Pigmentiphaga sp. H8: one gene and its partner. Each later gene encodes a partner of the first gene's protein in a complex. Links are inferred from orthologs where the notes say so. Each region holds a gene or a part of one and is shown on either strand. Other genes may lie near its edges.

What was found. Proteins that work in one complex are often made in the same cells at the same time.
Region 2: the proteins of EGT29_RS09090 (region 1) and EGT29_RS05120 are in contact, whole or in part, in a cryo-EM structure (PDB 8ZAL), measured with the Escherichia coli proteins. The link is inferred for Pigmentiphaga sp. H8 from one-to-one orthologs.

The regions. Positions count from the first base shown.
Region 1 is NZ_CP033966.1:1,913,921-1,920,013, reverse strand. What follows is about bases 1,299-4,183. They hold EGT29_RS09090 (HlyD family efflux transporter periplasmic adaptor subunit), read right to left. Parts: upstream 3,454-4,183; coding sequence 2,143-3,453; downstream 1,299-2,142. Other genes in these bases: EGT29_RS09085 (efflux transporter outer membrane subunit), read right to left, coding at 3,511-4,183; EGT29_RS09095 (DHA2 family efflux MFS transporter permease subunit), read right to left, coding at 1,299-2,117. Outside these bases: EGT29_RS09100 (N-formylglutamate amidohydrolase), read left to right, coding at 1-487; more of EGT29_RS09095, read right to left, coding at 510-1,298; more of EGT29_RS09085, read right to left, coding at 4,184-4,938; EGT29_RS09080 (MarR family winged helix-turn-helix transcriptional regulator), read right to left, coding at 5,033-5,521; EGT29_RS09075 (helicase HerA-like C-terminal domain-containing protein), read right to left, coding at 5,628-6,093. UniProt on the Escherichia coli protein: Part of the tripartite efflux system EmrAB-TolC, which confers resistance to antibiotics such as CCCP, FCCP, 2,4-dinitrophenol and nalidixic acid. EmrA is a drug-binding protein that provides a physical link between EmrB and TolC.
Region 2 is NZ_CP033966.1:1,072,580-1,075,774, reverse strand. What follows is about bases 296-3,195. They hold EGT29_RS05120 (TolC family outer membrane protein), read left to right. Parts: upstream 296-1,038; coding sequence 1,039-2,352; downstream 2,353-3,195. Other genes in these bases: EGT29_RS05115 (amidohydrolase family protein), read right to left, coding at 2,375-3,195; EGT29_RS05125 (protein-L-isoaspartate O-methyltransferase), read left to right, coding at 342-1,022. Outside these bases: EGT29_RS05130 (antibiotic biosynthesis monooxygenase), read left to right, coding at 1-292. UniProt on the Escherichia coli protein: Outer membrane channel, which is required for the function of several efflux systems such as AcrAB-TolC, AcrEF-TolC, EmrAB-TolC and MacAB-TolC. These systems are involved in export of antibiotics and other toxic compounds from the cell.

The DNA of each region.
Region 1 (6,093 bases):
GCTGTCGGCACGGGAGGTCCGCCGCCGCATCGACACCTGCTACCTGCCCTATCACGAGGCACTGGACCGGGCGGTGCGGGAACGCCACGCCCAATTCGGCGCGCTGTGGCACCTGAACCTGCACTCCATGCCCAACGACGTCTACGAGCGGCTGGGCATCCGCAGCCCGCATCCGCTGGCCGACTTCGTGCTGGGGGATCGCGATGGCACGACCTGCGAGCCGGCGTTCGTCGCGCTGATCGAAGAGGCGCTGCGCGGCATGGGCTATACCGTTGCCCGCAACGATCCCTACAAGGGCGTGCAGCTCATCGCCCGCCTGGGTCAGCCGGCGCAGCGGCGCCACAGCCTGCAGATCGAGATCCGCCGGCCTGTCTACATGGACGAGGCCAGCCGCGAACGCAACGCGGACTTCGAACGCGTACGGGCCGACCTGACCGCCCTGCTGGCCCGGATCGCGGCCTACGTCCGCGATCGCCTGCCGCGCTGAAAGCCGGGAAGGCGGCGCGCCTTCAGTGTGCGCCGCCCGCATCGACCGGCGCTCCCGCCCCGCGCTTGCCGGGCTTGGCCAGCCAGACCATCGCGGTCAGGACCAGGAAGATGATGGCCGAACCGTAGAAGATGTCCACCACCGACATGGTCAGCGCCTGCCCGTTGATCAGGTTGTTGATCGAGGCCAGCGCCTGCTCCGGCGACATGCCCGCGCCCTGCATGCTCGAGAGCGCCTGCGACGTGGCCCCGCTGCCGGAAGCGATGTGCTCGGTCAGGTGGGCATGGTGCATGGCCGCCCGGTCTTCCCACATCGTGGTCGAGATGGAAGTGCCGAATGCCCCCGCGGTGATCCGCAGGAAATTCGACAGGCCCGAGGCGCTGGCGATCTTGTCGGGCGGCAGCCCGGCCAGCGTCAGCGATACCAGCGGCACGAAGAAGGCGGCCATCCCCGCGCCTTGCAGCACGGTGGGTTCGAGCAGGGTCACGATGTCGGACTGCGGCGTGAAGTTCGAGCGCATGAAGCTGACGGCGGCGAACACGCCGAAGGCGATCGTGACCAGGATGCGGGGATCCGTGCGCGCCAGCATGCGGCCGACGATGGGCGTGAACACGATGGCCAGCAGCCCGATGGGCGCGGTGACCATGCCGGCGTCGGTGGCCGTATAGCCCATCTGCGTCTGCAACCATAGCGGCAGCAGCACCACGTTGCCGAAGAACACCGCATAGGCGATCGACAGCGTCAGCGCGCCCACGGTGAAGTTGCGTCCCGCGAACAGGCGCAGGTCCACGACGGGGTGCCGGTCGGTCAGTTCCCAGATGACGAAGAACACGAAGCCGACCACCGCGACCACCGCCAGCATCACGATGGTGCCGCTGGCGAACCAGTCAAGTTCCTTGCCCTTGTCCAGCATGATCTGCAGCGCGGCGATCCAGACCACCAGCAGCACCAGGCCCATGGTGTCGATGGGCAGCTTGCGGATCGGCGACTCGCGCTTGTGGTAGATGCTCCAGCTCACCCATGCCGCCACCAGGCCGACCGGGATGTTGATGTAGAAGATCCAAGGCCACGAATAGTTGTCGGAGATCCATCCGCCCAGCAAGGGACCGGCCACGGGCGCCACCAGCGTGGTCATGGCCCAGAACGCGAGCGCCATGCCGGATTTTTCGCGCGGGTAGCTGCCCAGCATCAACGTCTGCGACAGCGGAATCATGGGGCCCGCCACCAGGCCCTGAAGCACGCGGAACGCGATCAGCGACTCCAGGTTGGGCGCCAGGCCGCATAGCCACGATGCGACGATGAACAGCAGCACCGAGGCGATGAACAGTCGCACCTGTCCGAAACGCATGGTCAGCCAGCCCGTCAGCGGCAGCGCGATGGCATTGGCCACCGCGAACGAGGTGATCACCCAGGTGCCCTGGCTGGTGCTGACCCCCAAGTCGCCCGAGATGGCCGGCAGGGAAACGTTGGCGATCGACGTGTCGAGCACGTTCATGAACACCGCCGCGGACAAGGCGATCGTGCCCAGCACGCGCTGGCCGCCCTGGAGCGGAGGATGAGTCGCCGGCGGGCCGCCGGGCGCGGGTTGCGCGGCCGGTTCGTCGGCCGGGGAGGAAGCGTTGGTCGTCATGGCAGCATCCGTGGCCGACGCCTTCCTACATCACGCCCGCGCCGTGGCGCGCGACCGCCATCTCGCCGCCGTTGTCGGCACGCACGGAGGTCGAGATGTGCAGGGGCGAGGTCTTGGCCACCGCCGGCTTGGCCTCGGCCGCGCGGCCGCCCAGATTCTGGGCGATGGTGGCGGCCACCAGGGCGTCGGCGTCCTCGCGGGCATGGTCCATGACCGTGGTCGAATAGGCGGGCGCGGTGCGCGCCGCCTCGGCCAGCGCCGGGCCGTCGGTGGACGACACGTCCACCGAGACGTTCATCGACAGGCCCACGCGCAGCGGATGCGCCTCGATCTCCTTGGGATCCAGGGCGATGCGCACCGGCACGCGCTGCACCACCTTGATCCAGTTGCCGGTGGCGTTCTGGGCCGGCAGCAGCGCGAAGGCACTGCCGGTACCGGCGCCCAGGCCGGCGATCTTGCCGTGGTACTCGACCTTCGAGCCGTAGACATCCGCCTCCAGCGTGACCGGCTGGCCGATGCGCATGCGGCCCAGCTGCACTTCCTTGAAGTTGGCATCCACCCATACCTGGTCCAGCGGCACGATGGTCATCAGCGAAGCGCCGGGCGCCACGCGCTGCCCCACCTGCGCGCTGCGCTTGGCCACATAGCCGGTCACGGGCGCGGGCAACGAGGTGCGCGACAGGTTGATGTAGGCTTCGCGGACCTTGGCCGCGGCGCCCAGGACGTTGGGATGCTGCTCGACGCTGGTGCCATCGGTAAGCGCGGTATTGGTGGCAAGCTGTTCGCGCGCGGCCACCAGGGCCGCCTGCGCCGAGGCCAGCGCCGACTTGGCGTTGCTGACGGCGGTTTCGGCGTGCAGCAGTTCCTCGCCGCTGACCGCGCCGGACGAGGCCAGCTCCTGGCGGCGCTTGGCGTCGTTCTGGGCCTTGGCAAGATCGGCCTTGGCACGCTCGATGTCGGCCTGGCGCACCGCGATGTTGGCGCTCAGCGCGCCGTTGTTGGCATACAGGGTGCGCACCTGGCGCACGGTCTGGGCCAGCGCGGCCTGGGCCTGGTCGAGCGCGACCTGCGCGTCGGCCTTGTCCAGCAGGATCAGCGGATCGCCGGATTTCACGTAGTCGGTGTCATCGGCCTGGATGGCGACCACCGTGCTGGCGATCTGGGGTGTGATCTGCACCAGGTTGCCCTGCACATAGGCGTCGTCGGTGCCTTCGTAGTGGCGGGCCACCAGCGCCCACCACGCGCCGTAGGCGACGGCGGCCACGACGAAGACGCCGGCGGCGCCCAGCAGCAGTTTCTTGCGGGGGTTCTTGGAAGCTTGTTGTGCGGTTTCCATCTCTTTTTCCCTTGCGCCGCGCTGCGCGCGGCATGAACAGGTATTCGACTCGTTCGGCTAGCGCGCGGCCGCGGCGACCGGCTCGGCCGGGCCGGCGGGCAGTTCCGCGCCTCCGCCCAGCGCCTTGGCCAGCGCGACGTCCAGCGTCAGCGCGCGGGCCTTCAGGTCGGTATCCAGCCGGGTCTGCGTCAGCACCGCGCTCTGCGCGGTCAGCACGCTCAGGTAATTGCCCAGGCCCGCCCGATAGCGCTTGACCGCCAGCTCGTAAGCCTGCTCGATGGCCTCTCGGGCCTTGCGCTGCTCGCCGCTCTCGCGGTCCAGCGCGCGGATCGACGCCAGCGTGTCGGCCACTTCGTTGACGGCGTGCAGCACCGCCTGGTTGTAGGACGCGATGGCCAGGTCGGTGTCCGCCGCCCTGCCCTTCAGGTTGGCGTTGAGCCGCTCGCCCTCGAAGATCGGCAGGGTGACGGCGGGGCCGATGCCGATGATCTGGCTGCCGGACTTGAACAGATTGGACAGCCCCAGCGCCGAGGTACCGACGAAGCCCGCCAGGTTGATGTCGGGATAGAACATGGCCTTGGCCGCGTCGACGTTGCGCTGGGCCGACTCGACCCGCCACCGGGCGGCGACGATGTCGGCGCGCCGGCCCAGCAGCGACAGCGGTATGCTGGCCGGCACCTCGGTGCCCGGCGACACCAGGGGCACGGGCCGGATGGCCGCGCCGCGCTCGGGTCCGGTTCCCGCCAGCGCGGCCAGTTCGTTGCGTTGCAGGGCGATGCTTTCATCGACCTGCGCCAGTTGCGTGCGGGCCTCGGCCAGCGCCGAATCGGCCTGCTTGACTTCCACCTGCGTATCCAGGCCCGAGGCGTAGCGCTGGCGGGTCAGGTCGGCCACGCCCTCGCGCTGCCCGATGGCGGCCTGGAGCACGTCGCGCTGCGCGAACAGCCGCTGCAGGTTGAAATAGGCCGACCCCACCGCGCTGGCCAGGATGCCCACCGCCGCCTGGTTCTCCGCCTGCGCCGCCCGGCTTTCGGACAGCGCCGCCTTCAGCAGCGACCCGTTCTTGTTCCAGAAATCCAGCTCATAGCTCACGTTCAACGCCAGCCGCGAGTCGGTGCGCACGCCGCCGGCCAGCGGAGCCGGGATGGCTCCGTGTTCGGTATAGCGCTGGCGGGTGGCGGTGAAGGTGCCGTCGACCCGGGGCAGGCCATTGGCGCGGGCGGTGCCCACGGCGGCCTCGGCGCGCGCCAGGCGGGCCTGGGCGATGACGATGGACGGGTTGCCCGCGATGGCCTCGTCGACCAGGCGATCCAGTTGCGCATCGCCGTAGCGATGCCACCACTGCTGCACCGGCCACTGCACGTCGGCCTGCGCCATCCCCAGCGTGGGCGCATCGACCAGGCGGGCGGGCGAGGCGCCGTCCCGGTCCATGCCCGCGCACGCGGCCAGGGCGGCGACCAGGGGCACTAGCAAGAGTTTTTTCATGGAAGCTTACGATCCGCTGAATTTAATTGCCTTGCCTATTACTGCTTAGGCAGTCATAAAAACGAAACAAGGGCCGCGCCCTGACGGCCCGGCCTCAGCCGCGCTGGGCGCCGTTGGCCGCCATGCGGCGCAGCAAGGACTTCAACTGCTGGACTTCCTGTTCGGAAAAATCGCGGGTGTGCAGGTTGACCGCGTCGTGCAGGCGCTGCGGAACCTGCTCGGTGGCGCGCACGCCCTCTTCCGTCAGCTCCAGCTTGATGACCCGGCGGTCTTGCGCGCTGCGCACCCGCCGTATCAACCCCTTGGATTCAAGGCGGTCGAGCATGCGCGTCATGGCGCCGGTGTCCGAACAGGCGCTGCGAGCCAGTTCGGCGGCCGTTTCCCCCCGCCCCATGGCGAGCAGCATCAGCGGCCCCCATTGCATGGCGGTCAGGTCGAGCGCGGTCATCTCGGCATCGACGGCGCGCTGCAGCGACAAATGGGCCTGCTTGATCAGATAGCCCACGCTTTCCTCCGGATCGTAGCGCCGAATCAGTTCGGCCAGCTCCGGCGAAATGCGGGGAGACGAGGTGGAATCTGCCATGCCGGCATTATTGCTGCATAGGCAATGGTTGTCAATGCAGTAATAGACCCACTTATAGTCCCTGCTCGCGACAGGGACTTCATGACCGCGTCACGCGCGGATGGTATCAGCGCCGCTTGCCCAAGAGCGAACCGAGCAGCCCGCGAGTCAGGTCGCGCGCGAGTTGGGTGCCCATCGAACGCACGGCGCTGCGGGCGGCCGACTCCAGCACGCCTTCGCGGCGGCCGCCCCGGGGGCCGGTGGACCCGAACAGGATGTCGCGCAGGCCATCGGCCAGTCCACCCCCGGACGCGGGTGGCTGCCCGGGCTGGGCCGGCGCCGAGGCGCCCGCGGCGGCCCCGTCCGCCCCGCCGGCGCGGGCGGCCAGGAGTTCGTAGGCCGACTCCCGGTCGACGGCCTTTTCATAGATCCCCGCCACCAGCGACGACTGGCGCAGCGCCTGCCGCTCGGCCTCGGTGGCCGGGCCGATCCGGCTGCCCGGCGCCACGATGTAGGCGCGCTCGGTCGGCCCCGGCCGGCCCTTTTCGTCCAGCAGCGAGACCAGCGCCTCGCCCACGCCCAGTTCTGTGATC
Region 2 (3,195 bases), 840 kb from region 1 along the record:
CGAACTCGCGCACATCGAAATCCAGCCCGGCACCCAGGAAAAATTCGAGGCCGGCGTCCAGGAAGCCGCCCCCCTGTTCCAGCGGGCCAAGGGCTGCCACGGCATGGAACTGCACCAGACGCTGGAGGATCCCAACGCCTACCTGCTCGTGGTCCAGTGGGAAACGCTGGAAGACCACACCGTGCACTTCCGGGGCTCGGAAGACTTCAAGGCCTGGCGCGCGCTGGTGGGCAGCTACTTCGCCAAGCCGCCCGAGGTCCGTCACGCCACCACGGTCGCCAAGCCGTTCTGACCCGGTTAGAATGGTTCGTTTTGTTACGTTTTCCTGCTCAAGTCCTGCCATGAACGCTGCTTCCCTTCCCGACGTCGAACACGCCCGCTTCAATATGGTGGAGCAGCAGATCCGCCCCTGGGACGTCCTCGACCCCAAGGTGCTGGAACTGCTGTTCAAGGTGAAGCGGGAGGAGTTCGTGCCGCCCGCGCTGCGCACCCTCGCCTTCGCCGATACCGAGATCCCGCTGCGGCTCGACGACTACGACAGCGGCGAATGCATGCTGGCGCCCAAGGTCGAAGCGCGCCTGCTGCAGGAACTCGCGCTCAAGCCCACCGACAGCGTGCTCGAGATCGGCACCGGCTCGGGCTACCAGACGGCGCTGCTGGCCAGCCAGGCCCAGACGGTCACCTCGGTCGAGATCCTGCCCAAGCTGGCCGCCTTCGCCCAGGCCAACCTGAAGCGCGCCGGCATCGCCAACGCCACCGTGCAGGTGGGCGACGGCAGCAAGGGCTGGGGCTCGACCGAGTACGACGCCATCCTCGTCACCGGCTCGGTACCCGAAGTGCCCGACAGCCTGAAGTACCAGCTGCGCGTGGGCGGCCGGCTGGCCATCATCGTCGGCCAGGCCCCGGTCATGACCTCCCTGCTCATCACCCGCACCACCGCCGCCAGCTTCGAGACCACCTCGCTGTTCGAAACCCTGGTCAAGCCCCTGCGCGGCACCACCGTTTCCAAGTTCAAGTTCTAAGCGGAGCTTCGTGCCCATGCGCGCCAGGCCGTACTACGTCCAGACGCTGTGCGCGCTGTTCGGCGCCTGCGCTTTCGTTCCTGCGGTCGCGGCACTGGACCTGGAGCAAGCCTACCAGTCGGCGCTGGCCAACGACGCGACCTTCGCGTCGGTGCGCTCGGCCTATACGGCCACGCTTGAAAAGCTGCCCCAGGCGCGCGCCGCGCTGCTGCCCACCATCTCGCTTGCGGGCACCCGCGCCAACGCCTCCACGACCCGCCTGCCGGGCGTGACCTACACGAACGAGACCTATACGCTGCAACTGATCCAGCCGCTGTTCCGCTGGTCGGGCTGGCACGCCTACGAACAATCCAAGCTGCAGCTGGCCGTGGGCGAAGCCCAGCTCGCCCAGGGGCGCCAGGACCTGATCCTGCGCGTGGCGCAGGCCTATTTCGACGTGCTGGCGGCGCAGGACAACCTGGCCTTCATCGGCGCCCAGAAAATCGCCATCTCGGAACAGCTCGAATCGGCCAAGCGCAATTTCGAGATCGGCACGGCCACCATCACCGACACCTACGAGGCCCAGGCGCGCTACGACCTGGCCCAGGCCCAGGAGATCCAGGCCGAATCCGACCTCGCGGTCCGCATCGGGGCACTGCAGCAGATCATCGGCACGCCCGCGGGCGACCTGGCCAAGCTGCCTCCCTCGGTCAACGTGCCGGCGCCGCAGCCGGCCCGGATCGACGCCTGGACCGAACAGGCCGCCGCCAACAACCTGGCGGTCGCCCAGGCCACGCTGAACAGCGAGATCGCCCAGCGCGGCATAGAAATCGCCAAGAGCGGCCACTACCCCTCGGTCGACCTGGCCGCCAACGTGGGACGCACGCGGGGCCTGGTCGGGCAGACGGTGGTCAACGATTTCTACACCACGCGCTCGGTGGGCGTGCAGGTGTCCGTGCCCATCTTCGCCGGCTTCGGCACCACCTCCAAGGTGGACGAGGCCGTCGCGCTGTCCGAGAAGGCCCGCAACGACCTGGAGGTCGCACGCCGGGCCGCCGTGCAGAACACACGGATCGCGTTCCAGGGCGTGAACGCGGGCCTGGCCCAGGTCCGGGCGCTGGAAGCGGCGGAAGTGTCCAGCCGCAGCGCGCTCGACGCCAACAAGACCGGCTACGAAGTGGGCGTGCGCATCAACATCGACGTGCTGAACGCCCAGCAGCAGCTCTATTCCACCGAACGCGACCTGGCCAAGGCACGCTACGACGCGCTGCTGTCGGGCCTGCGGCTGAAGGCCGCGTCCGGCATCCTGACGGAAGACGACGTGCGCCAGGTCAACGCGCTGCTGCGCTAGCATCGCGCAGCAGCGGTACGCGCTAGCCGCGGCCCTTCAGCCGGCCGAACACGCGGTAGGCATTCCCCGAGAAGATCTTCGCCTTGTCGCCGTCGCCCAGCGTGGCGGCGTCGATATAGCGGCGCGTGTCGTCGAAGTAGTGGCCGGTCTCGGGGTCCACGCCCCGCACAGCGCCCACGGTCTCGGACGCGAACAGGATGTTCTCCGGCGGAATCACCTTCAGCAGCAGGTCTATGCCCGGCTGGTGGTAGACGCAGGTGTCGAAGAACACGTTCTGCAGCAGCAGTTCCTTGAGCGGCGGCAGGCCCATATCCTGCGCCAGTCCGCGATAGCGCCCCCAGTGATAGGGCACCGCGCCGCCGCCGTGCGGGATGATGAACTTCAGCGTGGGGAAGTCCTTGAACAGCGAGGATGTCAGGAACTGCATGAAGGCGGTCGTGTCGCCGTTGATGTAGTGCGCGCCGGTCGCATGGAAATGCGGGTTGCAGGAACCGCTTACGTGGATCATGGCGGGCACGTCCAGCTCGACCATCTTCTCGTACAGCGGATACCACCACTTGTCATGCAGCGGCGGATCCTTCCAGTAGCCGCCCGTGGGATCGGGGTTCAGGTTGCAGCCGATGAAACCCAGCTCCTTCACGCAGCGCTCGAGCTCGGGTATGCACTTGGCCGGCGCCACGCCCGGGCTCTGCGGCAGCTGGCAGACCCCCGCGAAGTTCTCCGGGTACAGCTGGCAGGCGCGATGGATGAGGTCGTTGCAGACGATGGCCCATTCATTGCTGGTCTGCAGGTCGCCGATGTGGTGGCCCATGCCGACCGCGCGCGGCGAAAAGATCGTCAGGT